Regions from separate parts of the Allobosea sp. P4_C6 genome, predicted to be linked through region 2. Evidence: predicted binding sites of a transcription regulator. Region 2 holds the regulator's gene; the other holds the start of a gene.
What was found. The regulator PhoB, encoded in region 2, activates phosphate uptake and scavenging genes when phosphate is short. The targets are predictions, from matches to a motif close to TGTCATNNANCTGTCAT.

Region 1 (15,180 bases), on a different contig from region 2:
AGCGCATGCCTCTGCCCCTGGTCCACGCCCTCGTGCTGGTCAAGAAGGCAGCCGCCCACGTCAACGCCCGCCTCGGCCTGCTCGACCAGCGCGTCGCCGGCGCCATCGGCCAGGCCTCGGACGAGGCGCTCGCCGGCAAGTTCGACGGCCATTTCCCGCTCGTGATCTGGCAGACCGGCTCCGGCACCCAGTCGAACATGAACGCCAACGAGGTGCTGGCGAACCGCGCCAATGAACTGCTTGGCGCCGGCCTCGGCGCCAAGAGCCCGGTCCACCCCAACGACCACGTCAATCGCGGCCAGTCCTCGAACGATGCCTTCCCCACCGCGATGCATATCGGCGCGGTGCTTGAGATCACCCGCAAGCTGCTGCCGGCCCTGCGCAGCCTCGAGAAGGCGCTGAACGCCAAGGCCGAGGCCTTCAGGCATCTCGTCAAGATCGGCCGCACCCACCTGCAGGATGCGACGCCCGTCACGCTCGGCCAGGAATTCTCCGGCTATGCAATGCAGCTTCATCTTGGCATCGGCCGGATCGAGGCCGCGCTGGGCGGACTCTATGCGCTGGCGCAGGGAGGCACGGCCGTCGGCACCGGCCTCAACACCCATCCGGATTTCGCTGTCCTCTTCGCCAAGGAAGTCGCGACGCTGACCGGCCTGCCCTTCCGCACGGCCGAGAACAAGTTCGAGGCCCTGGCGAGCCACGGTGCGCTGGCCGCGGCCCATGGCGCCTTGGCGGCGCTCGCCTCCGACCTCTTCAAGATCGCCAACGACGTCCGCCTGATGGGCTCCGGCCCGCGCTCGGGCCTCGGCGAGATCAGCTTGCCCGAAAACGAGCCGGGCTCCTCGATCATGCCGGGCAAGGTCAACCCGACCCAGGCCGAGGCGCTGACGATGGTCGCGACCCAGGTCCACGGCAACCAGGCGACGATCGGCTTCGCCGCGTCCCAGGGCCATTTCGAGCTCAACGTCTTCAAGCCGGTGATCGGCGCGGCCTTCCTGCAGTCGGTCCGACTGCTGGCCGACGCGGCCGACAGCTTCCGCACCAACTGCGTCGAGGGCATCGAGGCCAACGAGACGCAGCTCAAGGAGCTGCTCTCGCGCTCGCTCATGCTGGTGACGGCGCTCGCTCCGGCGATCGGCTACGACAAGGCTGCGAACATCGCCAAGTCCGCGCATCACAACGGCACGACGCTCCGCGACGAGGCGCTCAAGGCCGGCGTCGACCCCGATCTGTTCGACAAGACGGTTAAGCCCGAGCTGATGCTCGGCCCGGCCTGACGGGAGCCTCGCTCATGGCCGAGATCATCAACCTCCGCCGCGCCCGCAAGCAGAAGGCGCGCACGGAGGCTGAGAAGACGGCCGAGCAGAACCGCATCAGCTTCGGCCTGAGCAAGGCCGAACGCAGCCTTGCCGAAGCCGAGCGCGCCAAGAGCGCCCGCCATGTCGACGGGCACAGGCTCGGCGGCGACGACAAGGACCCGGAACCGGCATGAAGCCCGAGCGCAAGCGCTCGCTCAGCATCGCCGGCCATCGCACCAGCATCTCGCTGGAGGATGCCTTCTGGGATGCGCTGAAGGAGATCGCCGCGGCGGAAGGCCGCCCGGTCGCCGCCCTGGTCGCCGACATCGACTCCGGCCGGGGGGAGCTCAATCTCTCCTCCGCCCTGCGCCTGCACGCCCTCGCGCATTACCGCCGCTTGGCAGGCCGCCCTTAGACCCTGCTGATATTTACGAAACCGCGCCGTCATCCCGGGCTTGTCCTGGGATCCATCGTAGAACGCAGCGTCTTACGATGGATCCCGGATCTGCGCTCGCTGCGTCCGGGATGACCCGCTTTTCCGTGAAAACGCAGCAGACTTTAAGCCGTGTGGCAATTGCTGGATCGCTCCTGATCGGAGCCCCTGTCGTTCCGGGGCGTGCCGCAGGCGCGAACCCGGAACGACAGGGGGTTTTTGCGTGAAGCCGACGCGTCCGACAGCGGCGCAGCGGCAGCCAAAAAGCACACCGCCTCAAATACTTGTGCTAAAATCCTGAATCAACCTGCCAAGCGGTTGAATCGGAATCTCAATTCGGCGGCACGTTGCGGGGCTGCGGCACCGGCGCGATCTGGAAAGGCGGCGGCAGTTGCGGGGCCGTCCCGCCGGTCGGAGGTTGGACCGCACCTTCCGGGGAGCTGCTGCGCGGCGCGCCCGGCAGGACCAGCGGGCCGGGCTGCGGCTGGGGCGGCGCCGATTGCGCGGCCGCTCGCTCGGCGGCGGCACGCGCACGCTCCTCGGCATCCGCCCGGCGACGCGCCTCCACTTCGGCCCGTGCCTGCTCGACACGGCGCACGTCTTCGGCCCGTTTCTCCTCGGCCTGGCGACGCTGCTCCTCGACTCGACGCGCCTCTTCCTGCCGCTTCTCTTCGGCCAGGCGGCGCTCTTCCTCTGCCTTCACGAACTCGTTGAGCTTGCGCTCGTTCTCGCGCATCTCGCGCTCGGCCCGCAGCCGGCGGGCATGGATCGCGCGTTCGCGCGCATCGGCCTCGAAGGCTTCGACACGCTCGATCTCGCGCGCCAGCGCCCGCGCCGCCACGGTGTTCGACAGAGCGCTGACATCGCTCTCGCGCCGCAGGTTCGAGAGGGGGCCGCGCCAGGCGATCCCGATCTGTGGCGCATCGCCCGGCCAGCCCTTCGGCAAGGCGCCGAGCGGCTTGAGGCCGAGCCTGAGATCGGCATTGAGCGCGCGCAGATCGACGGCGCCGCTCGCCTCGGCGCGCAACCCGTTGCGCTCGAAGCTGAACGGCTGCAGCCGGACCAGCCCGCCCGCCAGCGTGAAGGGAAGTGCCACGTCGCTAAGCGCCCAGGCGTCGCGGTCGAGGGCCGCGGCGATCCTGTCCTGCAGGCGCGACGCATCACTCTCGGAGGCGTCCTCGCCGGTGCTGGCGATGACGCGCGCATAAGCGTTCGGGTCGAAGCGGGCGAGGCGCGTCTCCGACAGCGCGAGGCTGCCGGCCCCGCTCAAGCCGGCGATCAGCCTTGCCGGGGTCTCGCCCGAGCCGCCGAACTCGATCTGACCCGAAGCCTTGCCGCCGACCGCGCCCTTGGTCAGATCGCCGAGATCGATCGCCATCACGCTCAAGCGCCCGTTGAGCTGCGCAAGCCCGCCATCGCGCCGCAGGCTGAGCCTGCCCGCCAGCTGCCCGCCGCCGAAGGCGCCCCGGATGTCGTCGACCCGCAGGCCGTCCTGGTCCGAGCGCAGGGCGAAGCTCGCATTGCGGATCGTGCCGCCGTCGAAAGCGGCAAGCGAGCCGGCCTCGACGGCGATGTCGATATCCGGCAACCCGGCGACGCGACCGAAGCGGGCGGTGGACCAGATCGACCCCGGCGACGACGGTGCAGGCCCCAACGACGCCGCGATCAACTGGCGCAGATCGGCTGAGGGGATCGCGATCCGGCCGGTGTAGCGCCCCTCGCGCGGCAGGGTGAGGACGCCGCTGGCAGCCATGCCGCCGAGATTTGCCCGGATGGCGTCGAGCTTCACCGCCTCGCTGGTCACCTCAAGGCGAGCATGCGCATCGAGGATGCCGTCGGGCAGCAGCCTTGCGGGTCCCTCGGCCAGGATCTGGCCCGGCCCCTCGGCTTGGACCGAGAGCTGCGGCCCGCTTGCGCCGTCCTCCACGACGATGGAAAGCCCCGGCCCGGCGAGAGAGCCGACGGCCCGCCCTTGGCCCAGTTCGAGCGCCAACCTGCCGGCCCCGCCCTGCATCGGCGTCGGCAGGCCGAGCGCCGTGAAGGCCTGCCGACGGTCAGCAAGGTCGAAGCCCAGATTGGCACGGCTCCAGTTGCCCGCGCGATCGAGCAGGCCGCTGATCGACAGCTTTCCCGCTGCGGCTGTGCCTTCGGCGGAGAGCGCCGTCTCGCCGGACGCTGCCCGCGTCAGGCGGAAGCTGGCATCGAGCCGCGCCAAGCCTTCCCCTGCCCGTATCAGGGCCTGCGTGGCCGCTTCCGGCAGCAGCGGCCCGGCCAATGCCGTCAGGGTCTCGAACCGCGGCGCACGGACTCGCCCGGTGATCTCCCCGCCCTCGGCCAGAAGCGAGCCGGCGCCGGTGACACTGACCCCGCCGAAACCGTCCACTGAAAGCCGGCTGAGCCGCCAGATATCGCCCTCCCGGCGCAGATCGAGGCTGGCCGACCCCGGCGGGGCATTGCGGAAGCGCGCATTGGCGAGCGTCAGGTCGAGGGCGATGTCGCGCTGCCTGAACAGGCCACCGAGGCTCGCGCCCGGCGGCAGGGCGTCGAGCGCGAGCCCGCTCACCGTCGCCTTGGCGGCAAGCCGGGCCGGACCAGCCTCGCCAGAGGCGTCGAGCCGCAGGCCGGAGGAGCCGACGACCAGCAGACGCTGGAATGTGGCACGTTCGCCCGCCCATGAACCGAGCGCGTCGGCATCGATCCGCCCGAACCCCGCGACGAAATCCGCTAGCGCCGGATCGAGGCCAGCACGCGCCAGCACCAGCGCGACCCGGCGCGCATCCTCGGCCTTCAGATTGATGCGCCCGGAAGCCCCGTCCGCATTGATACTCCCGCTCGCACCGGCAAGCGCGCCGGCGACGCGCACCGACGCGGAGGCATCGCTCAGTCCCCCATCATGCAGGCGGCCGCGCAAGGCAAAGCCCGAGAAATCCTCGCCGCGCCAGATGACCTGGTCGAGGTCGAGCCCGACATCGACCGTGCCCGGCAGGCCCTGCAGGGCCCGTTCGAAGCCCTGGCGCTCGGCCAGCGCCGCCATCAGCGCATCGGCATCGAGCCGGCGCGCGCGCAGCGCCAGCGAACCGGCGCCCCTTCCGGGCAGATACTGGCCCTCGCCCTCCAGCCGCGCGGCGCCACCGGCGAGATCGAGCGTGAGCCCGGCGAGATCGAGCTGGCGGCTGCCGCCCTTGACCCTCCCCGAGAGCGCGACGGCCCCGCCCGGCGAGAGACCGAAGGCGCCATCGAGCTCGACGCCGACACGACCCTGCCCCGATGGCAGAACCAGCGAACCGTCGAAATTGAGCTGCAGATCCTCGCCGGTGAGAAAGGCTTTGGTGCGCAGCCGGCCGCCCTCTTCCAGTTCGCCCGTGGTCACGCGCAGCGAGGCGCCGGCCACCTCGCCTTCGAAGCGCCAGGGGCCGGCGAGGCTGACCGCGGACACCTCGGCGGCGATGGGCGACAGCGAGACCGCCGGCTTGCCGGGTTCCCGCCAGACCAGGGCCGAACGGCCGATCCGGAGACGATCGAGCCGCGCCTCGGTTGGGAGACCCTTGCCCGTTCGCGCGGGCATCTGGATTGCGCCGGCATCGTCGAGAACAAGTGAGATCGCGGCGCCGTCGATCTCGGCCTCGGAGAAGCGGAACTCCCCGCGCGCCATCGCGGCCAGCGCCAGCTCGACGGTCACCTGCTCGGCCGTCGCCGAACTCGTGGCGCCGTTGCCGCTGCCGATCCTGACGTTCTCAAGCGAGATGCGCGGCGAAGGCAGCAGGCGCAGGCCGATGGCGCCGCCGATCTGCGTCTCGACGCCAAGCGCCTCGCTCAGCCTGGCCTCGATCTGAGGCCGGTAGGCCCGCCAGTCGACGAAGCCGGGGCCGATCAGGGCCGCCAGCAGCGCCAACACCAGCAGGCCGGCCAGAACTGTCAGGCTTTCACGCAACGTTCGCTTTCTGTCCCTGTCGCCGAGATGGCGTAGCGCCGGTTGGAAACCGGCAGCCGCGCGCGATCATGCCTGCAAGTCGCGGCGGGATCACGACATTTTCGCGAAGGGCGCGGGCAGCGCAAGCCGCGCCGATGTCACAGGACGACGATTTTGCCGGGATTGAGGATGTTCTGCGGATCGAGCGCCCGCTTCAGCGTCCGCATCACCGCGAGCGCCTCCGGCCCATGTTCCTGTTCGAGATACTTCATCTTCTTCTGGCCGACGCCATGCTCGCCGGTGCAGGTGCCGCCCATGGCGAGCGCGCGCTTGACCAGCCGGTCGATGAAGCCCTGCGCCCGCTCGACCTCGCCTGCGTCGTTGAGGTCGACCAGCGGCTGGGTGTGGAAATTGCCATCGCCGACATGGCCCGCGATCGGCGCGATCAGCCCGGAGGCCTCGATGTCGCGCTTGGTCTCTTCGACGCATTCGGCGAGCTGCGAGATCGGCACGCAGACATCGGTCGCCACCGACTCGAAGCCGGGCCTCAGCGCCTTGGCCGCCCAATAGGCGTCATGGCGCGCCTGCCAGAGCTTGGAGCGGTCCTCCGCCTTGGTCGCCCAGTCGAAGGGGCCGCCGCCGAATTCGGCAGCGATCTCGCCGAAGCGCTCGGACTGCTCGGCAACGCCGGCTTCCGTGCCGTGGAACTCGACGAAGAGCATCGTCGTCTCGGCCAGGCCGAGCTTGGCATGCAGATTGACGCCGCGGATCATCACGTCGTCGAGCAATTCGATGCGCGCGACAGGCAGGCCGGTCTGGATGGTCAGGATCGTCGCGTCGCAGGCCGCCTTCACCGAAGGGAAGGGGCAGACGCCGGCGGCGATAGCCTCCGGGATGCCGTGCAGCTTCAGCGTCACCTCGGTGATGATGCCGAGCGTGCCTTCAGAGCCGACGAGCAGGCGCGTGAGATCGTAGCCGGCCGAGGTCTTGCGGGCCCGCGTCGAGGTCTTGACGACGGAGCCATCAGCCATCACCGCCGTCAGCGCCAGAACATTGTCTTTCATCGTCCCATAGCGGACGGCATTGGTGCCGGAGGCGCGCGTCGCCGCCATGCCGCCGATCGAGGCGTCCGCGCCGGGATCGATCGGGAACATCAAGCCTTGGTCGCGCAGATCCTCGTTGAGCTCCTTGCGAGTCACGCCAGCCTCGACCACCACGTCGAGGTCCTCGCCATGGACGGCGATGATCCGCTTCATCTGCGACATGTCGATGCAGACGCCGCCGAAGGGCGCGTTGACATGACCTTCCAGCGAAGTGCCTGTACCGAAAGCGATAACCGGCACGCCATGCGCGGCGCAGAGCTTCACGATCTCGGAGACCTCTTCCGTGCTCTGCGGGAAGACCACGGCATCCGGCGGCTGGTTCGGGATCCAGGTCAGGGTGTGGCCGTGCTGCTGGCGCACCGCTAGGCTGGTGACCAGCCGGTTGCCGAAGCGCGCGGCCAGCGCCTGCGTCACGGCTGCGACGGCATCGGGAGAAGGCGGCAGCACTGCGGCGGAGGCAGGGCTGTCATGAAGGGCGGCGGCAGGCAGGCTCATTGTCAAGATCCGGTTTTGGCGCTTAGACTTGGAACAGATCGGTTTCGCAATTGGTTACGGTCTGACATCATCCTGGCTGCAACAGCCGGGTCGAAGTGCTGACGCTGATTGCGATTGATGCATAGTAGATCATGCGACGACAAAATGGGCATCCGCAATAATGCGGCCGTCCCTTGATCGAGGCGCCTGACAGGGAGGCGATCATGAAACACGATACACGCGCCCCGGCGCTGTTCTTCGCACCCTTCGTCTCCTCGGCGATGCGGGTCGAGCCGCAGTGGATCGACTATAACGGCCATCTCAACATGGCCTACTACCATGTCCTGTTCGATCGCGCGGTCGACGAGGTCTTCTCGCTGGTCGGCCTGACCCGGGACTATGTCGAGACGCGGCACGCCTCCACCTTCACGGCGGAATGCCACATCCTCTACAAGCGCGAGCTGACGGAAGGCGATCTCGTCCGCGTCACCGCCCAGCTCATCGGCTTCGACGACAAGCGCCTGCACTATTATCTCGAGATGCGCCACGCCCATGAAGGCTGGCTCGCCGCGACGAGCGAGAACCTGTCGCTTCATGTCGATATGCTCCATCGCAGGGTCGTGCCCTTCCCGGCCGACATTCTCGCGAACATCGCCCTGATGAAGGCCGCCCACGGCATGATGCAGGTGCCGGCCACGATCGGGCGCATCATCGGCATGCCCAGGAAATCGGCGATCCGGGTCGGCGAGATGGCCGAAGAGCGCGAGACCGAGATCGAAACGCGCCACTGAGCGGCCCGCGCCTCAGACATCCTCGTCGGGAATCTTCAGCTTGTGCCCGCAGGCCTTGCAGTAGACTGCGTCGGGCTCATGCCGTTGCAGCGCGCATTCCGGGCAGGGAAACAGCACCTTGTTGGGACGAAACAGCGCCTGCGCCAGCCGCACGAACAGCGTGATCCCGACGATCATCACCGCGATCGACGTCAGCTTGCCGGCGACACCAGGCAACGTCACGTCGCCGAACCCGGTCGTGGTCACGGTGGCGACCGTGAAGTAGAGCGCCTGGACGTAGCTCTCCAACCCGCCCGCCTGCCGGAAGAAGAAGGTGTAGACGAAGCCGGTGACGACGAAGAGGAAGGTCGCGATGTTGCTCAGCGCCCGCACGACGTTCTCCCACTCGCGGAAGCGGGTGGCGCGGAACTGAGACCAGACGATGCCTTTATGCGAGAGCGACCAAAGCCGCAGGATGCGCAGGAAGCCGAAATTCTCCAGCCATTGCGGCGCCAGCAACGTCGACAGGATGAACAGGTCGAGCAGCATGGTCGGCTGGCGCAGCAGCCGCAGCATGTTGGTCGAGGCGAGCAGCCGGGCCCCGATCTCCGCCACCATGATCACCGCGACCGAATAGTCGATCCAGAGGAAGGTCGACTGCTCCCGTAGCAGCGGCGTGGCGACGAAGAAGGCGATGATCAGCAGATCGACGATCGTGGTGACCGCCTGGAAGCGCAGGGCCGCCGGCGTCCGGCCGTGATAGAGCTGGCGCAGCCGGTCGCGAAGGCTTTCGAAACGGCTCTCTTCGGGCGGGGCGTCGGCGGCATCCATTGCGGCGAGCATAGGCGCTCGCCGGATGAGCCGCTACCAGCGCCGCCGCCGGCCGGGCTGCATCTCAGCGGCGCGTCGCGACGGCGTGGACCGCATAGCCACGATAGGGCGCGGCGAGCCGGCAATCGGCGCCGGCCGCCTCCGCGAGCGCCCGCACGGTTCCCGGCAGTTCCTCCCGCGGCGTGACATGGAACAGGCCGAGCCAGCGCAGCAGCACCGCCTTGAAGGGCGCGGGCAAGCCATCCTGATCGCCGAAATCGACGATGTGCAGCGCCCCACCCTCGTCCAGACGGCGCAAAGCCTCGACGACGACACCCTGCCAGGGCGGGATCATCGACAGCGCATAGGAGATCACGATCCGGTCGAAGCCGGGCAGGCCGAACAGGGCCTGCGGATCGAAATCAGTGGCATCGGCCCGCGCAAGCCTGATCCGATCCTCCAGTCCCGCACGCGCTACCGACGCGCGCGCCGTCGCCAGCATCTCGCCGGAGACGTCGAGCCCGTAGCAGGCGCAGTCCGGATAGCGCTGCGCGATCCGGATCAGGTTGCGCCCGGTGCCGCAGCCGATCTCCAGAACGGTCGCGCCGGATGGCGGCCGCAGGCCATCGATCAACTGGTCGCGCCCGAGCAGGTAGAACTTCCGGCTGGCATCGTAGATATGGCGCTGATGCCGGTAGATCCGGTCCATCAGCCCGGCGGCGGTGCCGGCCGATGCCTCGGCCGCGCTCATCGGGCCTGCCCCTTCAGGACATAGAGGTGGAAGCCGCCATAGATCGCGGAACGGTCCTGCCGGCACAGTTCGCGGCTACGCTCTTCCTCGTAGCGCCACTGGTCGAGGATCGCGGCCGGTACCCGTCCCGGCAGCAGGCGCTCGTCGGCGGCCGTGCGGAAGATCACCCGCGCGCCCGGACGCGCCGTGCGCGTGATCTGCGACCACAGCGCCGTCAGGTCGGCGTCGTTCATCCAGTCCTGCGCATCGAGCAGCACATAGGCGTCGCAGCTCTCGGCCGGCTGGTCCTCCAGCAACGCCGTGACCGGGGTCTGGCGATAGGACACGTTCGAGGCGCGCGCCTTGACCGTCGCGAAATGGGCCGGCTGCAGATAGGGCGGCAGCGCCGCATCGGGCCCCTCGCCATAGCGCCGCCCGAAGGCCTGCTGGGCGAAGTAGTTGTCCTTCAGGTCGAAATCGCAGGCGAGGCGTTCGAGCCGCAGCTTCAGCGCGCCGAGGATGCCGTCCTCGCCATCGGCGGCGAGCGCCTTGTACTGCGCCGGCGGAATGCCGAGCCCGTAGAGCGAGGCGGGCTGGCGCACCAGCCAGCGTACCAGCCTGCGCTCGAAGACCGGCGCGAGGTGCCGCTCGTAGAGCGCCCTCTGCTCCGCGAGGTCGCGGGCGGCGAGCATCGCGCGGGGATTGCCCCCGAGCAGCCGCGCCAGCACATGGCCCGTGCCGATGAAGCGGCCGAGCAGCCCATAACGGTAGAAGCCGTTGGCGAAGAGGTTGATCCGGCGCCGGGCATTGAGCCCCCGGCCTTCCCAATAACCGCGCGAGACGGCATCGAGATGCGGCGCGATCTCGCGGTCGTAGAGCGCGATGTTGTCGCGCGCGTTCGCCCGGCCGAAGAAGCGCAGGAACGTCTCATGGCTTTCCAGCCGTGCCAGCGCCGCGAGCTTCAGCCGGCCGAGCGCGATATGCGCCCCGTTGAGGTCGACGGCACTCACGCGGACTGGCGCCGCCGTTAGATAGGAGAGGATGTTGCAGGACCCCGAGGCGATCGCCACGACGTGGTCGTCGGCCTTGAGCTGCAGCGCCGCCATGTCGACGACCGGGTCCTCCCAGATCTGCGGATAGACCAGACCCGAGAAGGCCCGCGCGAACAGCCATTCCAGCATGCCGGCCTTCGAGAGCGTCTTGCTGCGCCGGACCGCCGAGCCGAGCCCCGAACTGGTCATGCGGCGCGCGGCACGCGCCGTCTGTGTCGCTTGTTGCGTCACGGTTTCCTCCCTCTGCGGGTGGCGGGGCTGCTAGAGGAGTCGCGTGACGGTCAGGTGACGAAGCCCGCCAAAGTGCCACAGCATCGTGAAATAGCGGGGCAGGCCGAGGGGTGAAATCCGGCCGGCGAGTCGCCATATTGCGAGGCACGAGACGGATGGCGGCCCCACCGCCCGCTGAAAGGAGATCGCAATGGGTCTGATGAGCATGTTCGGCGAGCCGAAGAAGGCGGACGAGACCTTCCCGTTCCAGCTGACCGATGCAGAGTGGCGCGCGCGGCTGACGCCGGAGCAGTACCAGATCCTGCGCGGCCATGGCACGGAGCGGGCCGGCTCCTGCGCGCTCAACTTCGAGAAGCGCGCCGGCACCTTCTCCTGCGCCGGCTGCGGCCAGAAGCTGTTCAAATCCGGCAAGAAGTTCGAGAGCGGTACGGGCTGGCCGAGCTTCGACCAGCCGTTGGAAGGCGCGGTCGAGACCAGCGACGACCGCAAGTTCGGCATGGTCCGCACCGAGGTGCATTGCGCCAATTGCGGCGGCCATCTCGGCCACGTCTTCCCGGACGGCCCGCCGCCCACCGGCCTGCGCTACTGCATCAACGGCGTGGCGATGAACTTCGAGGCGGCGGAAGCGGCTTGAAGCCTACTGCCGTCATTCCGGGCTCAGGCCTTCGGCCTGCCCCGGAATGACGGTGCGCTCTATGAAGCCCGTGGCACCGCCCTTCGCGCCAGCGCCGCCGCATCGACCGAAACCGGCAGATCGCCGAACTGCCCCGACCAGCCATCCCCAAGCCGCGTCGCGATGAAGGCATCCGCGACCTCCGCCGGTGCATGCCGCAACAGCAGCGAGCCCTGCAGCAGCAGCGCCAGCCTCTCCGTCAGCCGCCGCGCCTGCCCCTCGTTGCGCATCAGCTCCGGCAGATCGCCCTCCAGCCGCTTGAGCGCCGCGTCATAGCGTCGATCCGCCCCGGCAGCCGCCAGCAACTCCGCCCGCAGCACATCCACCACCCCCTCCTCCCGCGTCAGCGAGCGCAGCACGTCGAGGCAGATGACGTTGCCCGAGCCTTCCCAGATGGCGTTGAGTGGCGCCTCGCGGTAAAGCCGCGCCATCGGGTTCTCCTCGATGAACCCGTTGCCGCCATGGCATTCCAAAGCCTCGGTGACGACGGCGGGCGCCCGCCGCGTGATCCAGTATTTCGCGATCGGCGCGCCCACCCGCGCCAGCAGGCGCTCGCTCTCGGACGTCTCCTGCCGATCGAGCGCCGCGAAGAACCGGAATGCGAGCCATGCGGCCGCCTCGGCCTCGATGGCGAGATCGGCGAGCACGTTCTGCATGATCGGCTGGTCGATCAGAGCCTTCTGGAAGGCGCGCCGGTGCTGCGCATGATGGGCCGCCAGCGACACCGCCATCCGCATCAGGCCGGAGGACGCCGCCGCGATGTCGAGCCGCGAATTATGGTTCATCGAGAGCCCGGTGCGGATGCCACGTCCCGGCTCGCCGATCAGGTGCCCGATGGCTCCCCGGAACTCGACCTCGGACGACGCATTCGAGCGGTTGCCAACCTTGTCCTTGAGCCGCTGGATCGCGACGCCGTTGCGCGCTCCGTCAGGCAGCCATCCCGGCACAGCGAAGCAGGAGATGCCCTCCTTCGTTCGCGCCAGCGTCAGGAAGGCGTCGGAATGCGGCACCGAGAAGAACCATTTCCGGCCATGCAGCGAGAATGTGCCGTCGCGATTATCCTCGGCCACCGTCTGTGTCTGGCGCAGATCCGAACCGCCTTGCGTCTCCGTCATCGCCGTGCCGACGGTCGCGCCCGTCTTCAGATGCGCTGGCCCCTGCCTCGGATCGTAACGGTTGGACGTAACGAGCGAACCCCACTGCTCCCAGAGCGCAGCATCCTGCTTCAGCACGGGCACAGCGGCATAGGTCATGCTGATCGGGCAGCAGATGCCGCTCTCCGCGCCGTACCAGAGATATTGCAGGGCGGCCCTTGCCACCTGCGCGCCGGGTTCGGGCTGGTTCCAGGCCAACGCATGCGTCTCCTGCCCAATGGCAAGGCCCATCAGTTCATGCCAGGCCGGATGGAAGGCGATCTCGTCGATGCGGTTGCCGAAGCGGTCGAAGGCCCGAAGCTCCGGCGTATGGCGGTTGGCGAGATAGGCGAGCTCCTGCACGCGGCTGGAGCCGACCGTGCGCCCAACCTCATGCAGCCGGGCGCTTGCCCAATCGGCACCGAAGGCCGCGACGATACGGGGCAGCACTGGATCGGCGGCGAATGCATCGTAATCCGCCAGCACAGGCACCTGATTGGTGACCTCCCAGCGCCCGTCGTTGCCATGCTCGGCCATTGCTGCCACCTCCCTGTGGAACGGGATATAAAATGATCGCTCCGGCAGGGCGCAATCCTGACATCGACGCCCTATATTTGCCGGAGAACGAATCACGCACGAGCAGCTTAGACCCTTGTCCGATACCGACGCCTTTTCCGCTCCCTTGCCCCGCCCCGGCGGACTGGCCGCGCGCGCCGCGGCGCAGCCGGCGGCCGGCTATCTCGCCGGGCTGAACCCGGAGCAGCGCCAGGCTGTCGAGGCGACGGAAGGCCCGGTGCTCGTGCTCGCCGGCGCCGGCACCGGCAAGACCCGCGTGCTCACCACCCGCATCGGTCATCTGATCTCGACCAGCCGCGCCTACCCCTCGCAGATCCTCGCCGTCACCTTCACCAACAAGGCGGCGCGGGAGATGAAGGAGCGTGTCGCCCATCTCGTCGGCCCGGTGGCGGAGGGCATGCCCTGGCTCGGCACCTTCCACTCGATCTCGGCCAAGCTGCTGCGCCGCCATGCCGAGCTGCTCGACCTGCGCAGCGACTTCACCATCCTCGACACCGACGACCAGATCCGCCTGATGAAGCAGGTGATCCAGGCCGAGGGCATCGACGAGAAGCGCTGGCCCGGCCGCATGCTGGCGGGCTTCATCGACAGCTGGAAGAACCGCGGCCTTAGCCCCAAGGACGTCGCGCCCGGCGAGGCCGCCGTCTTCGCCAACGGCAAGGGCGGCAAGCTCTACGCCGCCTATCAGGAGCGACTGAAGGCGCTGAACGCCGTCGATTTCGGCGATCTCCTGCTGCACTGCCTGACGCTGTTTCGCGACTATCCGGACGTACTCCAGACCTATCACGACCGCTTCCGCTACATCCTCGTCGACGAGTACCAGGACACCAACACGGCGCAGTATCTCTGGCTGCGCCTGTTGGCGCAGGGCCGCCGCAACATCTGCTGCGTCGGCGACGACGACCAGTCGATCTATGGCTGGCGCGGCGCCGAGGTCGACAACATCCTGCGCTTCGAGCACGATTTTCCGGGCGCGACCGTGATCCGGCTGGAGCGCAACTACCGCTCGACCGGCCATATTCTCGCCACCGCCTCCAAGCTCATCGCCCGCAACGAGGGCCGCCTCGGCAAGACGCTGCGCACCGAGGATGCGCTCGGCGAGAAGGTCACCATCACCGGTGCCTGGGACAGCCAGGAGGAAGCCCGCCTGGTCTCCGACGAGATCGAGGCGATGCAGTCCAAGGGCCAGGATCTCGGCCAGGCCGCGGTGCTCGTCCGCATCTCCGCTCAGATGCGCGAGATCGAGGAGCGCTTCGTCCAGGCCGGCGTGCCCTATCGCGTGATCGGCGGCCCGCGCTTCTACGAGCGCGCCGAAATCCGCGATGCGCTGGCCTATCTGCGCTGCGTGGTATCGTCGACCGACGATCTCGCCTTCGAGCGCATCGTCAATGTCCCCAAGCGCGGCCTCGGCGACGCCACCGTCCAGCTCCTGCACAACCACGCTCGCGCCACCGGCTTCTCGCTGCTGCAGTCGGCCCGCGCCGCGGTCGAGAGCGACGAGCTGAAGCCCAAGGCCCGCACGGCGCTGCGCGAACTGGTCGAGGCCTTCGGCCGCTGGTCGGCCCGCGCCGAGCACATGCCGCAGGGCGAGCTAGCCGAACTGGTGCTGGAGGAGTCCGGCTACACCGAGATGTGGAAGAAGGACCGCTCGGCCGATGCCGCCGGGCGCCTCGAAAACCTCAAGGAGCTCGTGCGCTCGCTCGACGAGTTCCCGGACCTGCCGGCCTTCCTCGAGCACGTCTCGCTGGTGATGGATGTCGCCGACGGCGAATCCGGCGCCCGCGTCTCGATCATGACGCTGCACGCCGCCAAGGGGCTGGAGTTCGACACCGTCTTCCTGCCCGGCTGGGAGGAAGGGCTCTTCCCCAACCAGCGCGCGCTCGACGAGAGCGGCCGCGCCGGTCTGGAAGAGGAGCGCCGCCTCGCCCATGTCGGCCTGACCCGCGCCCGCAAGAAGCTGAAGCTCTATTTCGCCTCGAACCGGCGC
Region 2 (15,180 bases):
CCGAATAGCGGACGAGCGGCACCATGTCGTCGCCATGGCCGCCGAGCACGAAGGCCGAGACGTCCTTGACCGAGACCTGGAACTCCTCGGCGAGGAAGTGGCGGAAGCGGGCGGAGTCGAGCACGCCGGCCATGCCGCAGATCATGTTCGGCTTGATGCCGGAGAACTTCTGCAGCGCCCAGACCATCGCGTCGAGCGGGTTGGTAATGCAGATCACGAAGGCCTTCGGCGCATACTGCTTGATGCCCTCGCCAACCGCCTTCATCACCTTGAGGTTGATGCCGATCAGGTCGTCGCGGCTCATGCCGGGCTTGCGCGGCACGCCGGCGGTGACGATCACGACGTCGGCGCCCTTGATGTCCTCGTAGGAGCTCGTGCCCTTGTAGCCGGCGTCGAAGCCGTCGACCGGCGCGGACTCGGCGATGTCCAGACCCTTGCCCTGCGGGATGCCGTCGGCGATGTCGAACAGGACGATGTCGCCCAGCTCCTTGAGGCCGGCGAGGTGGGCGAGCGTGCCGCCGATCTGGCCGGAGCCGATGAGGGCGATCTTCTTACGGGCCATTGCCTAGTCCTTTTGTCCTGGCGCTGCAAAATGCCGGCGAGCCGGCCAAACCGTGCGTTCCTTTGGCCCAAACCGGGCTTTTGCCGCAACCCTTGCCCGAAAAGCGGCTTTTCCGGGGCGCCTGCCCCCGCCTCGCGCGAGAGATCAGGGCAGTCTTAGATTTTTCAATGACTTGCGCGGGCACATTTCAGCGGCCCGTCGCGGGGTGGCCGGAATTCGAGCAGTTACAATTTACGAATTCTGTAATTCGTCACCAAATTTTTCACACGATGCCGCTACCGAGCACCCGCAGGATCACGCGGATCAGGGTGGAGAGTCGCGTATCGACCGAAGCCAGCGGAACATCCGCTTCCAGCGCCAGCGAGGCGGGATGGATGAAGCGGTGCGTGGCGTCGATGACGAAGGCGATGGCGCGGTCGCGGTCGCGCGGCTCGAAGACGCCCGTCGCGATGCCCTCGTCGACGACGCGCTCGAACAGGGCGCGCACGCGCGTGCGGTTGCGCCGGCTGATGGCATGGCGCTTGGCGACGGCGAGCGACAGCGCCGCGAACAGATGCGGGTCCTCGCTGAGCAGATCGCGATTGGCCTTGGCCAGCGCCAGGATCAACCGTTCGAGCTTGTCGTCGGCCGGATCAGGCCCGTCGGCGACATCGGCGAGCCGGCGCTCGGTCGCCTTCAGCCAGACATCGACGACAGCATCGATGAGCGCCACCCGCGAGGGAAAGTAGCGGTAGACATTGGCATGCGTCATACCCGCCTCTTCCGCCACGGCGACGACGGTGAAGCGCTTCAGCCCGAACTTGCGCAGATGCTCGCTGGCGACCGAAAGGATGCGGGTCTCGCTCGGCTCGCGCTGGGGCATGGGTCAGCGATCCATCGGCTCAGATAGCACCGCCGTCATTCCGGGGCATCGCGCAGCGATGAGCCCGGAACCCAGAACCGATGCCCCTCGCGCGGTCGCTGTGCCATCCGATGCCTCTCTCTGGATCGGCGGCGTCGGCTCTGGATTCCGGGCTCGCCCCTGCGGGGCGCCCCGGAATGACGGTGAGGGATTCGCGCCGCCGGCCGTCATCACGTCTCCACCAGTCCCGTGGTATCCCCGCTCGCCGTCGAGTCGGGGCGGCCATGCGGCATGGCGAGATATTCCTCGGAACGCATCTCGATCAGCCGCGAGACGGTGCGGTCGAACTCGAAGGCCTCGCGCCCCTGCCTGGCATGGTAGAGCTCGTGCGGTTCGGCCGCCGCCGAGGCGACGAGCTTCACATGGTGCTCATAGAGCGTGTCGATCAGGATGATGAAGCGCTTGGCCTCGTTGCGCCGATCGAAATCGAGGATCGGGATGCCATCGAGCACCAGCGTATGGAAACGCTGCGCCAGCGCGATGTAGTCCGAGGCGCCATAGGCCTGGGCGCAGAGATCGGCGAAGCCCGCTCGCGCCACGCCGCCCGCCGCCTGCGGCAGGACGAGGTCGTGCCCCTGCACGTTCAGCACCGTGCGCGGCCCCTGCGCCGTGCCGGACAGTGCCTTGAAGGCCGTGTCGAGCGCAGCCTTGGCCTTCTCGTCGGCCGGCACATGGTAGACCGGCGCGCCGCCGAGCTTCTCCAGCCGGAAATCGGTACGGGCATCGAGCTTGAGCACCTCGACCTTGGTCTGCAGCAGCGCGACGAAAGGGAGGAACAGCGCCCGGTTGAGCCCGCCCTCATAGAGCCGCGACGGCTCGACATTCGAGGTCGCGACCACCACGACGCCGGCGGCGAAAAGCGCCGTGAACAGCCGCCCGAGGATCATAGCATCGGCGATGTCGGTGACGGTGAACTCGTCGAAGCAGAGCAGGTAGGCCTCGTCCGCGAGTTCGGCGGCGACGGGCGCGATCGGGTCGGCGTCCTTGACCTCGCCGCTCTTGATCTTCTGGCGGTAGATGTTGATGCGTCCGTGCACATCGGCCAGGAACTCGTGGAAATGCACGCGGCGCTTGCGCTTCACCGGCGCGGCCTCGAAGAACATGTCCATCAGCATGGTCTTGCCGCGGCCGACCGAGCCCCAGATGTACAGCCCTTTCGGCGCCTCGGCCGTGTCCGGCTTCTTGCCGAAGAGCCAGCCCAGCGCGCTGCCCTTGCGGGCGAGGCGGCGGGCTGCGAGGGCGGCGGTCAGGACTTCCAGCCGCTTCACCACCGCGACCTGCGCGGGATCGCGCTCGATAGCGTCCGCCTCGACCAGGGCGGCATAACGGTCGGTGATCGAGGCTGTCATGGTGGCGGGCGATGGCGATCCGGATGAGACCAGACCGGGTTACGGCAGCCCTGCCATCATCGCAAGTCCGACGGACCGTTTCGGGAAAAGAGCGTGATTCTCGGGTCGACGCATCGCGTCGACCCGAGAATCTCATGACGAGCGCGCGCCGGTTTCCGAGATGCTCGGGTCAAGCCCGAGCATGACGCGCAGATGCTCCGCAGGACTTACTTGCCCTGGTTGACGGTGATCGGCTTGATCGCGTTGTCGGGCAGGCCGTACTTCTGGATCAGCGCGTCATAGGTGCCGTTCGCCTGGAGCCGGTCGAGCGCGCCCTTGACGGCGTCGCGCAGCTGCGTGCCTTCCGCCGTCTTGGCGAAGGGGATGCCGGCCAGCGAATGGGTGAAGGGCTTGCCAAGCGGGATATAGGTGTTCGGCTCGAGCTTCTGGAAATGGCTCATCGTCTCGCTGCCCTGGACGCCGCCCTGCAGGCGCTGCGTCTTGAGCTGGGTGCGGGCATCGACCGAGCCCTCGGTCTCGACCACGTTGACCGCGGGCTTGCCCTTGGCGACGCAGTTCGCTGCGCTCCACTCGCCGATCTGGCGCGGCCAGTTGGTCGCGCGGCTGGCGCCGACGCTCTTGCCGCAGAGGTCTTCGGGAGTCTTGATCGTGTCCTTGAACGCCGTGACCGTGTAGAATTGCGCGCCGGAATCCAGGTAGTTGATGAAATCGGCGGCCTCGCGCCGCGCCGGCAGGTCGCTCATCCCCGCCATCACCGCGTCGACGCGGCCCGTCTGCAGCGAGGACAGCATCTGGGCGAAGGCGGTCTCCTGCCACTCGACCTTGATGCCGAGCTCCTTGGCGATGGCCTCGCCGAGCTCGATGTCGAAGCCCGAGAGCTGGTTGGTCGCCACGTCCTTGAAGGTGATCGGCGGATAGTTCGGCTGGGTGGCGATGATGATCTTGCCGGCGGTCTTGACGCGATCCGGCAGGGCTTGGGCCTGCGCGGCGAGCGCGGTGCCGGCGAGCAGCGCGGCGGCGATGGTCAAACGAAGCATGTGGTCTCTCCCTCTAGTGAACTGATTCCGCCGCCGTCACTTCAGGACGGCGGCGATGAAGTCGCGCGTGCGCGCTTGTTTCGGCGCGACGAGAACGGTCTGCGGCGGACCCTGCTCGACGATCTCGCCCTTGTCCATGAAGACGACGTCGCCCGCCACCTCGCGCGCGAAGCCGAGCTCATGCGTGACCACGATCATCGTCATGCCGGAGGCCGCGAGGTCGCGCATCACGTTCAGAACCTCGCCGACGAGTTCGGGGTCGAGCGCGGAGGTCGGCTCGTCGAACAGCATCAGCTTCGGCTTCATCGCCAGTGCGCGAGCGATGGCGATGCGCTGCTGCTGCCCGCCCGAAAGCTCGCTCGGATAGGCGTCGCGCTTCTCGGCGAGGCCGACACGCTCGAGCAGCGCCGTCGCCTCGGCGACGATCTGCTTGCGCGGCCGCTTCAGCACGGTGAGCGGCCCCTCGATGATGTTCTGCAGCGCCGTCATGTGGTTGAACAGGTTGAAGCGCTGGAAGACCATGCCGGTGGCGAGGCGCTGGCGCGCGATCTCCGGGTCGGTCAGCTCGTGCAGTTCGTCGCCGACGCGGCGATAGCCGATCAGTTCGCCATCGACGCGGATGGCACCCTGGTCGATCTTCTCGAGCTGGTTGATGCAGCGCAGCAGCGTCGACTTGCCCGAGCCCGACGGCCCGATGATGCACTGGACCGTGCCGGGCTCGATCGAGAGCGAGACGTTGTTCAGCGCCTTCAGGTCGCCGAAGAACTTGCTGACATTGGCGATCGTGACGATCGCGCTATCGGCCTCTGCCGTGTTCGCCACCGCGCTCATGCGGGCTCCTCCTGAACCGCGGCGCGTTTGATGCGCCGTCCCACCCGCCCCTTCGAGAAGTGGCGTTCGAGAAAATACTGGCCGATCTGCAGCAGCGTCACGACCAGCAGGTACCAGCCCGCGGCGACGATCAGCAGTTCGATGACCCGCGCATTGGCATAATAGATCGTCTGCGCGTTGCGCAGGATCTCGGCGTACTGGATCACGCTCGCCACCGAGGTGAGCTTGACCATGCTGATCACCTCGTTGCCCACCGGCGGGATGATGACGCGCATCGCCTGTGGCAGCACGATCCGGCGCAGCGTCGTCAGCCGCGTCATGCCGATCGCCTTGGCGGCCTCGGTCTGGCCGGTGTCGACGGAGAGGATGCCGCCGCGCACCACCTCGGCCGTATAGGCGCCCTGGTTCATGCCGAGCCCGAGCAGCGTCGCCATGAACGGCCCGATGATATCGATCGTCCGCCAGGAGAACACACCCGGAATGCCGATGGTCGGGAAGACCAGCGCCAGGTTGAACCAGATCAGGAGCTGCAGCAGCAGCGGCGTGCCGCGGAAGAACCAGATGTAGAACAGCGCCACGCTGCGCAGCACCGGGTTCGGCGACATGTACATGATCGCGAAGACGACGCCGAGCACGACGCCGAGCGTCATCGCGCAGACGGTCATGATCAGCGTGTTGCCGAGGCCGGCGATGATGGCGGGCGCCGTGAAGAACTGCCGGACCACCGGCCAGGCGATGTCGCCCTCGACGAAGGCCATCACAATCCAGGCCAGGATGGCGAGGATCACGGCCGAGGCGAACCAGCGGCCGTAGAAGCGCCGCGGCACGATCCTGAGATGGGCGATCGCGGAGAGATCGCGGCTGCTGATCGGTGAAGTGGCGTCGGTCATCGCCGCGTCTCCCGGCTCCAGGCTTCAAGAGCCGTCAGGTTGTCACGGAAGCGCGCGATCTGCTCGCGCACGCGGTCGGGTGCCGTGCCGCCATGGCCGCTGCGGGCCGCGACGGCGGCATCGAGCGTCAGATGGTCGATCACGCCGGCGTCGAGCCGCGGATCGACGGCCCGGAGGTCGACGGCGTCGAGCGTCTCCAGCTCACGCCCCATTTCCTCGCAATAGCGCACAAGCGTCCCGGTGATCTCATGCGCCTCGGCGAAGGGCACGCCCCTGCGGGCGAGATAGTCGGCCACCTCGGTCGCCAGCGCGAAGCCGGACCCGGCCTGGGCGCGCATCACCTTGGCGTCGGCGCTCATGCTGGCGATCAGCCCGGCAAAGGCGGGCAGCACCTCTTCCAGCACGTCGACTGCGTCGAAGGCGGCGCGCTTGTCCTCGGCGAGGTCGCGGTTGTAGGAAAGCGGCAACCCCTTCAACGCTCCGAGCATGGCGACGAGATCGCCGGTCAGCCGCGCCGCCCGCCCGCGCGAGATCTCGGCGATATCGGGGTTCTTCTTCTGCGGCATGATCGAGGAGCCGGTGGCGAAGGCGTCGTCCAGCGTCACCCAGGCGAATTGCCTGGAAGCCCACAGCGTCACCTCCTCGGCGAGCCGCGACAGGTTCGTCGTCAGCATCGCCGCGACGAACAGGAACTCCGCGACATGGTCGCGCGCGCCGACCGCATCGACCGAATTCTCGAACGGCCGGTCATAGCCGAGCGCCCGCGCGCTGAGCTCGGGATTGAGCGTGATCGCGGAGCCGGCAAGCGCCGCCGCCCCGAGCGGCGACTGGCCGGAGCGCGCTTCCCAATCCTTCAGGCGCGAGGCATCGCGCATCAGCACCTGGCCATGCGCCATCAGCCAGTGGCCGAAGGTGACGGGCTGGGCGCTCTGCAGATGGGTGAAGCCGGGGCTGACCGAGGCCGCGTGCAATTCCGCCTGGTCGGCGATCGCGGTCAGCAATTCGGCCAGCATCGCCGCCAGCGAACGCGACTTCTCGCGCAGATAGAGCTTGAGGTTGTTGGCCGCCTGGTCGTTGCGCGAGCGCCCGGCCCTGAGCTTGGCGCCGGTCGAGCCGATCCGCTCGGTCAGGATGCGCTCGATGAAGGTGTGGACGTCCTCGTCCTGCGGTCCCGGCGCGATGCGCCCTTCGACCGTGTCCCGTGCGATCGCGTCGAGGGCGGTCAGGATGGTGTCGAGTTCCGAGGCCGTCAGCAGCCCGGCGCGCCCGAGTTCGGCCGCATGCGCCTTGCCGCCGGCGACATCCTGAGGCACCAGCCTGGCGTGCTCGCCGGCTGCGCTGGAGAGCTTCATCAACCGCGCATCCGGCGGCTTGCGGAAACGTCCGCCCCACAGGCGGGTCGTCTGGTTCATGATGCTCGTTCCTCCCCTAGCGGAAGAATGGCCTCTTGACCGAGAGGCCGGCAAACGAAACGATCTCCGCAGAGATAGTCCGAAAAGGAATACCCCATGGCTGCCGGTCGGCCTCCCCCGTCATCGACCGCCCTGCGGGCCTTCACCACCGTCGCACGACTGGGCTCGACGGCCCGCGCCGCGCAGGCGGTCAACCTCACCCAGAGCGCCGTCTCCAAGCAGATCCTCTCGCTGGAGCATCATCTCGGCGCCGTGCTGTTCGATCGCAGCCCGCTCGGCCTGAAGCTGACCGAGGCCGGCGCGATCTATCTGCCCTATGCCGAAGCGGCGCTGGAGCAGATGGATCGCGGCGCGCGGCGCCTGGCCGAGCGCTCCGCGGTCGCCCGGCCGATCCGGCTGCACATGGTCGCCATCGTCGGCGAGCGCTGGCTGATGGGGCGCTTTCCCGCCTTCGCCGAGGCTCATCCCGGCGTCGACGTGCAGTTCACCAACTATGTCAGCGAGAGCGAGACCGAAGAGCCCGATCTCGATATCGCCCACGGCGTCCCGCCCTGGACCGGCAGGGAGGCGCACTACCTGTTCGGCCGCGACGTCGCCCTCGTCGCCGCGCCGAGCCTGATCGAACGCATGGGCGGTTTCCGCCGCGCCGCCGACATCCAGAAGATGACGCTGCTCCAGCACTATCAGATGCCGACCTTCTGGGCCGAGTTCACCGAGGCCCACGACCTGCGCGGCGCTGTGCCCGAGCACACCGTGCGCTACGGCTACTATTCCGTGATTACCAGCGCCGCCGTCGCCGGGCTCGGCGTCGCCCTGACGCCGCGCTGCTATGTGGCCGATGAATTGGCCTCCGGCGCGCTCGTCAACCCGCTCGGTCTCGGCTTCACGAGCGCAACCGGCTGCTGGCTCACCCGCCCGCTCGGCCAGCCGGATCGCCCCGGCCTCGACGAATTCGTCACCTGGCTGCTCAGCGAAGCCGGGCAGTTCGACGCCGCGACACGGGCGCCTTCCGCCGCAGACTGATTTCCCGCGAAACTTCCCTCCGGGCGGGGCGTTGTCTTCGCCGAGGAGGAGACATGCTCACCATTCTGCCCGCCCCCGACCATGTCGGCGCCTACCGCCTGTCGCGGACGCTGACGGCCGATGATCTCGATCAGATCATGGCCGATATCGATGCGAAGCTTGGCCGCCACGAGAAGATCGGCATCCTCGCCGACTTCACCGATTTCACCGACATGACATTGGCCGCCGCCTGGAAGGATGCGCGCTACAGCCTTGGCAAGCTCTGGGAACTCCAGCGTTTTCCCCGCGAGGCCGTGGTCACCGACAAGAGCTGGCTCGCCGCCTTCGTCGACCTGCTCAACCCCGCGATCCCCTTCGTCACGGTGCGCACGTTCAAGCCGGAGGAGTACGACACCGCGCTGGCCTGGGCCGGCGATATCGAGGGCGGTCCCAACGCCTGACGATCGCGCGCGTCAGCTGCGCGCGAAGGTCTCGTCGAAGGCGTAGCCGGCGCCGCGCACCGTGCGCAGCGGGTCCTTGGTGTTGGCAGGCGTGATTGCCTTGCGCAGCCGCCCGACATGGACGTCGACCGTGCGCTCGTCGATATAGACGTCGCGGCCCCAGACGGCATCGAGAAGCTGGGCGCGCGAATAGACCCGCCCCGGTGCCTGCATCAGGAATTCGAGCAGCCGGAACTCGGTCGGCCCGAGATGCAGCTCGCTGCCGGCGCGGCGGACGCGCCGGGTCGTGCGGTCGAGTTCGAGATCGCCCGCGGCCAGCAGCCCCGCGACGTGACCTGGCTTCGCCCTGCGAAGAAGCGCCTGGATGCGCGCGATCAGTTCCGGCAGCGAGAACGGCTTGACGACGTAGTCGTCGGCGCCGGTCGCAAGGCCGCGTACCCGCTCGGTCTCCTCGCCGCGCGCCGTCAGCATGATGATCGGCACGCGCTCGGTGTCGCGCCGCGAGCGCAGCCGCCGGCAGAGCTCGATGCCGGAGAGGCCGGGCAGCATCCAGTCGAGCAGCACGAGATCGGGCGTGTGGTCGCGCAGATGCAGCTCCGCATCGTCCCCGCGCGCGACGCTGTCGACCTCGAAGCCCTCGGCCTCGAGGTTGTAGCGCAGCAGCAGGGTGAGCGGCTCCTCGTCCTCGACGATCAGGATGCGTGCGGCCATGATGTCTTGCCTCAGCTGCCCGTGATCGCCTCGACCTCGATATTGGTCGTGTCGAGCTTCGGCCGGTTCACGTCGAGCGAGTCGCCGGTGATGAGATAATGGATTGTCTCGGCGATGTTGGTGGTGTGGTCGCCGATGCGCTCGATGTTCTTCGCGCAGAACAGCAGATGCGTGCAGAACGTGATGTTGCGCGGATCTTCCATCATATAGGTCAGGAGCTCGCGGAACAGCGAGGTGTAGAGCGCGTCGATCTCGTCGTCGCGGCGCCAAACCTCGAGCGCCTTCTGCTCGTTGCCGGCGGCATAGGCGTCGAGCACGTCCTTGAGCTGCGCCTGGACGAGGCGGCTGATATGCTCGAGGCCGACGACCGCGCGATGCGGCGGCTGGAACTGCCCGGCGATGGCGACGGCCCGCTTGGCGATGTTCTTGGCGAGATCGCCGACGCGCTCGACATCCGCCGCGATGCGGATCGCCGAGATCAGCTCGCGCAGATCGTTGGCGAGCGGCTGGCGCCGGGCGATGGTCAGCACCGCCTTCTCCTCGACCTCGCGCTGGAGATTGTCGAGGCGCTGGTCGGCCGAGATGATCTTCTGGGCGAGCGCGGTGTCGCGGCGCACCAGGGCGACGGTGGAATCGCCCAGCATGCGCTCGGCCATGCCGCCCATTTCGGCGAGGCTGCGGCGGATGCCCTCGAGATCGGTGTCGTAGGAACGGACGATGTGATCGGTCATGGCGTTATCCTCGAAGCATTTTCAAGCGAAGTGGGCACCGGTTCGCGCGATGAAAATGCGATAAAACAAAGAAGTCCGTCGCCGCTCAGCCGAAACGGCCGGTGACGTAGTCCTGCGTCTGCTTTTTGCCGGGGTTCATGAAGATCGTGTTGGTCGGCGCGAACTCGATGACCTCGCCCAGATACATGAAGGCGGTGTACTGCGAGATGCGGGCCGCCTGCTGCATGTTGTGGGTGACGATGGCGATGGTGAAGTCGCTCTTCAGCTGCTCCAGCAGGTCCTCGATCTTGCCGGTCGAGATAGGATCCAGCGCCGAGGTCGGCTCGTCGAACAGGATCACCTCCGGCTTCTGCGCGATGGTGCGCGCGATGCACAGGCGCTGCTGCTGGCCGCCGGAGAGGCCCATGCCGGAGCTCTTCAGCTTGTCCTTGACCTCGTCCCAGAGCGCGGCGCGGCGCAGGGCGCCTTCGACGCGGTCGTCGAGCTCGGACTTAGGCGGCCTCTCATAGAGCCGGATGCCGAAGGCGACGTTGTCGTAGATCGACATCGGAAACGGCGTCGGCTTCTGGAACACCATGCCGACGCGCGAGCGCAGCTCGTTCACGTCGACATCGTTGGAGATGATGTTGCGCCCGTCGAGCAGGATCTCGCCGGTCGCCCTCTGCTCGGGATAGAGCGAGTAGATCCGGTTGAAGATGCGCAGCAGGGTCGACTTGCCGCAGCCGGAAGGGCCGATCAGCGCCGTGACGTGCCGGTCGCGGAAGTCGAGATTGATGTTCTTCAGCGCCTTGTGCTCGCCGTAGTAGAAATCGAGGTTTTTCACCGCGATCCGGACGGGCGCCTCGGCATCGAGCGATTGCGGGGAGAGTTCAAGGGTCGAAAGCATCGACATGGTCCTTCAGGATCAGACGCGACCGGGTTGGATTCAAGCTCTACTTGCCGCCGCTGACGATGCGGCGGGCAACGATCGAGAGCAGCAGGATCGACATGGTGATGATGAGCGAGCCGGCCCAGGCCAGCTGCTGCCAGTTCTCGTAAGGGGCCGAGGCGAACTGGTAGATCGTCACGGGCAGGTTCGAGACGCCCCCGACGAGGTTCGCCGAGAACCAGAAATTGTTGTTGAGCGCGGTGAAGATCAGCGGCGCGGTCTCGCCGGCGATGCGGGCGAGCGCCAGCAGAATGCCGGTGACCATGCCGGCCTTGGCCGCCCGCCAGGTCACGCTGGTGATGACGACCGAGGGCGGCGCGCCGAGAGCGGCTCCGGCCTCGCGCAGCGGGCCGGGCACGAGACTCAGCATGTCCTCGGTGGTGCGCACGATGACGGGGATCGCGATGATGCCGAGCGCGACGCCGCCGGCCCAGCCGGAATAGCCGCGGAACGGCTCGACCAGCAGGACGTAGACGAACAGGCCGATCAGGATCGACGGCGCCGAGAGCAGAATGTCGTTGATGAAGCGGATCAGGTTCGCGAGCTTCGAGCGCCTGCCGTACTCGGCGAGCCATGTCCCCGCCAGCACGCCGATCGGCGTGGCGATGGCGATGCCCAGGAAGGTCAGCACCACCGAACCGACGATGGCGTTGGCGAGGCCGCCGCCTTGAGAGCCGGGGCCGGGCGTGACCTCGGTGAAGGTCGCGAGCGAGAGCCCGCCGATGCCCTTCACCACCAGCATGCCGAGGATCCAGAACAGCACGAAGATGGCGCAGAAGGTGAAGCCGGTGGCGATGATCTTCATCAGCCGGTCGGCGGTGCGGCGGGACTGGCGGACGCGCCCCCAGGGGGTATGGGGCAGTTCGCGCGGCTTGGAAGCAGTGGTCATGCTCATCTCCCGGGACCTCAGTAGCGCTTCACCCGCGAGACCAGCAGTCGCGCGATGACGAGGACGACGAAGGTGACGAAGAACAGGATGCAGCCCAGCGCGATCAGCGAGTTGAGCTGGAGGCCCATCGCCTCGTTGAACTCGTTGGCGATGCGCGAGGCGATGGTCGAGCCCGGATCGAGGATGGAGCTCGACAGGCGGTTGGCGTTGCCGACGACGAAGGTCACCGCCATCGTCTCACCGAGCGCGCGGCCCAGGCCCAGCATGACCGCGCCGATGATCGAGACGCCGGCCTGCGGCACCAGCACATGGCGCACGACCTCCCAGGTCGTCGCGCCGATGCCGTAGGCGCTCTCGCGCAGCACGGAGGGGATCTGCTCCAGCATGTCGCGGGTGATCGAGGCGATGAAGGGCACGATCATGAAGGCCAGGATGATGCCGGCCGTGAAGATGCCGAGACCCGAGGGCGAGCGCGAGTAGAGCACGGTGCCGACGATCGGGATGCCCTCGACGATGTTCGAGAGCGGAATCTGCACATAGGCCGCGAAGAGCGGCGCGAAGACGAACAGGCCCCACATGCCGTAGATGATCGAGGGCACGGCGGCGAGCAGTTCGATCGCGGTGGCGACCGGCCGCTTGAACCAGGGCGGCGCGAGCTGGGTGAGATAGACGGCGATGCCGAGCGAGAGCGGCACGCCGATCAGCAGCGCGATCAGCGCCGTCGAGAGCGTGCCGACGATCGCCGGCCAGGCGCCGTACTGGTCGTTCTGGGTGTCCCAGACGCTGGAGGTGATGAAGCCGAGCCCGAACTCGCGGAAGGCCGGCCAGCCGCCGACGACCATCGAGAGCATGATGCCGGCGAGCAGCACCAGGACGAACAGCGCCGCCGCGAAGCTGGCATTGCGGAAGAACAGGTCGAAGCCTGCCTTCGGCGTCCTGCGGACGATCGGCGCCGCGCCGGGAATGCTCGTCATGTCGGTTGCTGCGGTCATCCGCGGAAGCTCCGGTGTCGTAGCCGAGGTCGCCTGCGGCCGGTCGCCCGGCGCCGATCAACCTCAGCCCTCATCCTGAGGAGCGCTCTGCAGGAGCGTGTCCCGAAGGAGGCTCCCGTGCACTCTGGATCCATCCTTCGAGACGCCGCGCACCGCGGCTCCTCAGGATGAGGGCTGAATGTATCGGCAAGGCGGGAATGTCCCGCCTCGCCTTGTCGGCCGCAGCGATCAGAAGATCGGCTTGCCGGCGGTATCGGTCACGCCCTTCCAGGCAGCGCGGACCTGGTCCTTCACATTCGCCGGCAGTGCGACGTAGTCGAGCTCGCTCGCCAGCTTGTCGCCGCTCTTGTAGGTCCAGTCGAAGAACTTCAGCGCGGACTGCACATCTTCCGGCTTCTCCGGCTTGGCATGGACGAGGATGAAGGTCGCCGAGGTGATCGGCCAGGCATCCGCGCCCTTCTGGTTGTTGAGCGAGATGCCGAAGCCGGGCTGCTCCTGCCAGTTGGCATTGGCCGCAGCGGCCTGGAACGCCTTCTCTTCCGGCGCCGGGAAGTTGCCGTCGGCATTCTTCACCAGGGCATGGGCGAGCTTGTTCTGCTTGGCATAGGCGTACTCGACATAGCCGATCGAGTTCGCGACCTGCTTGACGGAAGCCGAGACGCCTTCATTGCCCTTGCCGCCGATGCCGACCGGCCACTGGACCGACTGGTTGGTGCCGATCTTGGACTTCCAGTCGGCCGAGACCTTCGAGAGGTAGTCGGTGAAGACGAAGGTCGTGCCCGAGCCGTCCGAGCGGTAGACCGGGTTGATGTTGGCGTCCGGCAGGGTCACGCCGGCGTTGAGCGCCACGATCTTCGGGTCGTTCCACTTCTTGATGTCGCCCAGATAGATCTGCGCGATGATCTCGCCCGAGAGCTTGAGCTTGCCCGGCTCGATGCCGGCGATGTTGACGGCCGGAACGACGCCACCCATCACGGTCGGGAACTGGATCAGGCCGTCCTTGGTGAGGTCCTCGCCCTTGAGCGGGGCGTCGGTCGCGCCGAAGGCGACGGTCTTCGCCTTGATCTGGCGGATGCCGCCGCCCGAGCCGATCGACTGGTAGTTCAGGCCGATGCCCGTGTCCTTCTTGTAGGCCTCGGCCCACTTGGAATAGATCGGGAAGGGGAAGGTCGCGCCGGCGCCGGTAATGTCGGCGGCCTGGGCGGAACCGGCGATCCCGGCGGCGACGGCCGCGAGAACGAGAATCTTGCGCATTGAGATGTCCTCTCTGGGTCGCTGTATGCAGCGGCCCTGTCAGAACACCCTCTATATGACAGCCAAATGACATTTCGTCATGAAAGCTGTCATGAAGGGCTGACAGCCGGTCTCTAGCCGGCCTGCTGAGCGCCGAAGCGCGGCAGGATCGCCTTGAAGGTCGCGCCTTCGCCGGGCTTGCTCTCGATCGTCAGCCGGCCGCGATGGCGCAGCACGATATGCTTGACGATGGCGAGGCCCAGGCCCGTGCCGCCCGCCTCGCGGCTCGCCGCGGTATCGACCCGGTAGAAGCGCTCCGTCAGGCGCGGCAGGTGCTCCGGCGCGATGCCGGGGCCGTCGTCACGCACATGGAAGCTGGCCTCGCCCTCCCCGGCCTCGACGGTGATCAGGACCTCGCCGCCCCGCTTGCCATATTTGATCGCGTTCTCGACGAGGTTCTCCATCAGCCGCAGCAGTTCGTCGCGATCGCCGGGAACCTGGAGCGGCTCGCGCGGCGTGCGCAATGTCAGCGTCACCTCGCGCTCGCGCGCCATCAAGGTGAGCGAGTCGACGATCTCGCGCGCGATGCCGGCGAGATCGACGGGCGTGTCGGGCGCAACATGGGCACGCTGCTCGATGCGTGAGAGCGAGAGCAAGTCATCGACGAGACGCGCCATGCGTAGCCCCTGCTCGCGCATGATCCCGAGGAAGCGCTCGCGGGCGCGCTCGTCGTTGCGCGCCGGCCCCTGCAAGGTCTCGACGAAGCCGAGCAGCGAGGCCAGCGGCGTGCGCAGCTCGTGGCTGGCATTGGCGACGAAATCGACGCGCATGCGCTCGATCACCCGCTGCTCGCTGAGGTCCTGGAAGGTCAGCAGCGTCGCGCGCCGGCGCCCGGCGCCCAGCGCCGCGATATGGATGCGAAAGGCTCGCTCGAACGGCACCCGCTCGACGAGCTCGACGGTCTTGCGATCTCCCCCGAGCGCGACATGCTCGATCGCGTCGTTGAGATCGGGGTCGCGCAGCACCAAGGCCAGCAGCTTGCCGATCTCGAGCCCCGGAATGAGCGCGTGCATCGCCGGGCTCAACGCCTGCGCGAAACCCTGCTCGTCGAGCAGTACGACCGGAGCGCCGAGCGCCTCGATCATGTGCCGCGTCGTCGCGGAGTGGGAAACGGCAATGTCGACCATGGAGCGCCCGAAGCCTGCCGGCGGCGGCCGGCGCGCCCTTCCTGAGCGGAAGAAGCGGAAGCGT

Region 1: a site for PhoB is predicted at 10,855-10,871, ahead of AC1DVA_RS02565 (BtaA family protein). Genes of this name have one in related genera too.

The regions. Positions count from the first base shown of each region.
Region 1 is NZ_JBFUIF010000002.1:164,258-179,437, forward strand. It holds gene fumC (class II fumarate hydratase) at 1-1,277, shown strand, start outside; gene AC1DVA_RS02530 (DUF4169 family protein) at 1,292-1,492, shown strand; gene AC1DVA_RS02535 (ribbon-helix-helix domain-containing protein) at 1,489-1,713, shown strand; gene AC1DVA_RS02540 (AsmA family protein) at 2,063-5,662, opposite strand; gene AC1DVA_RS02545 (FAD-binding oxidoreductase) at 5,800-7,239, opposite strand; gene AC1DVA_RS02550 (thioesterase family protein) at 7,443-8,009, shown strand; gene AC1DVA_RS02555 (potassium channel family protein) at 8,022-8,819, opposite strand; gene AC1DVA_RS02560 (class I SAM-dependent methyltransferase) at 8,884-9,549, opposite strand; gene AC1DVA_RS02565 (BtaA family protein) at 9,546-10,811, opposite strand; gene msrB (peptide-methionine (R)-S-oxide reductase MsrB) at 11,011-11,445, shown strand; gene AC1DVA_RS02575 (acyl-CoA dehydrogenase family protein) at 11,505-13,154, opposite strand; gene AC1DVA_RS02580 (ATP-dependent helicase) at 13,270-15,180, shown strand, end outside.
Region 2 is NZ_JBFUIF010000016.1:90,205-105,384, forward strand. It holds gene mdh (malate dehydrogenase) at 1-562, opposite strand, end outside; gene AC1DVA_RS13775 (TetR/AcrR family transcriptional regulator) at 825-1,424, opposite strand; gene zapE (cell division protein ZapE) at 1,634-2,812, opposite strand; gene AC1DVA_RS13785 (ABC transporter substrate-binding protein) at 3,019-3,849, opposite strand; gene AC1DVA_RS13790 (amino acid ABC transporter ATP-binding protein) at 3,886-4,680, opposite strand; gene AC1DVA_RS13795 (amino acid ABC transporter permease) at 4,677-5,570, opposite strand; gene argH (argininosuccinate lyase) at 5,567-6,982, opposite strand; gene AC1DVA_RS13805 (LysR substrate-binding domain-containing protein) at 7,079-8,005, shown strand; gene AC1DVA_RS13810 (SpoIIAA family protein) at 8,059-8,445, shown strand; gene phoB (phosphate regulon transcriptional regulator PhoB) at 8,458-9,156, opposite strand; gene phoU (phosphate signaling complex protein PhoU) at 9,168-9,887, opposite strand; gene pstB (phosphate ABC transporter ATP-binding protein PstB) at 9,973-10,779, opposite strand; gene pstA (phosphate ABC transporter permease PstA) at 10,820-11,704, opposite strand; gene pstC (phosphate ABC transporter permease subunit PstC) at 11,722-12,678, opposite strand; gene pstS (phosphate ABC transporter substrate-binding protein PstS) at 12,925-13,950, opposite strand; gene AC1DVA_RS13845 (ATP-binding protein) at 14,064-15,116, opposite strand.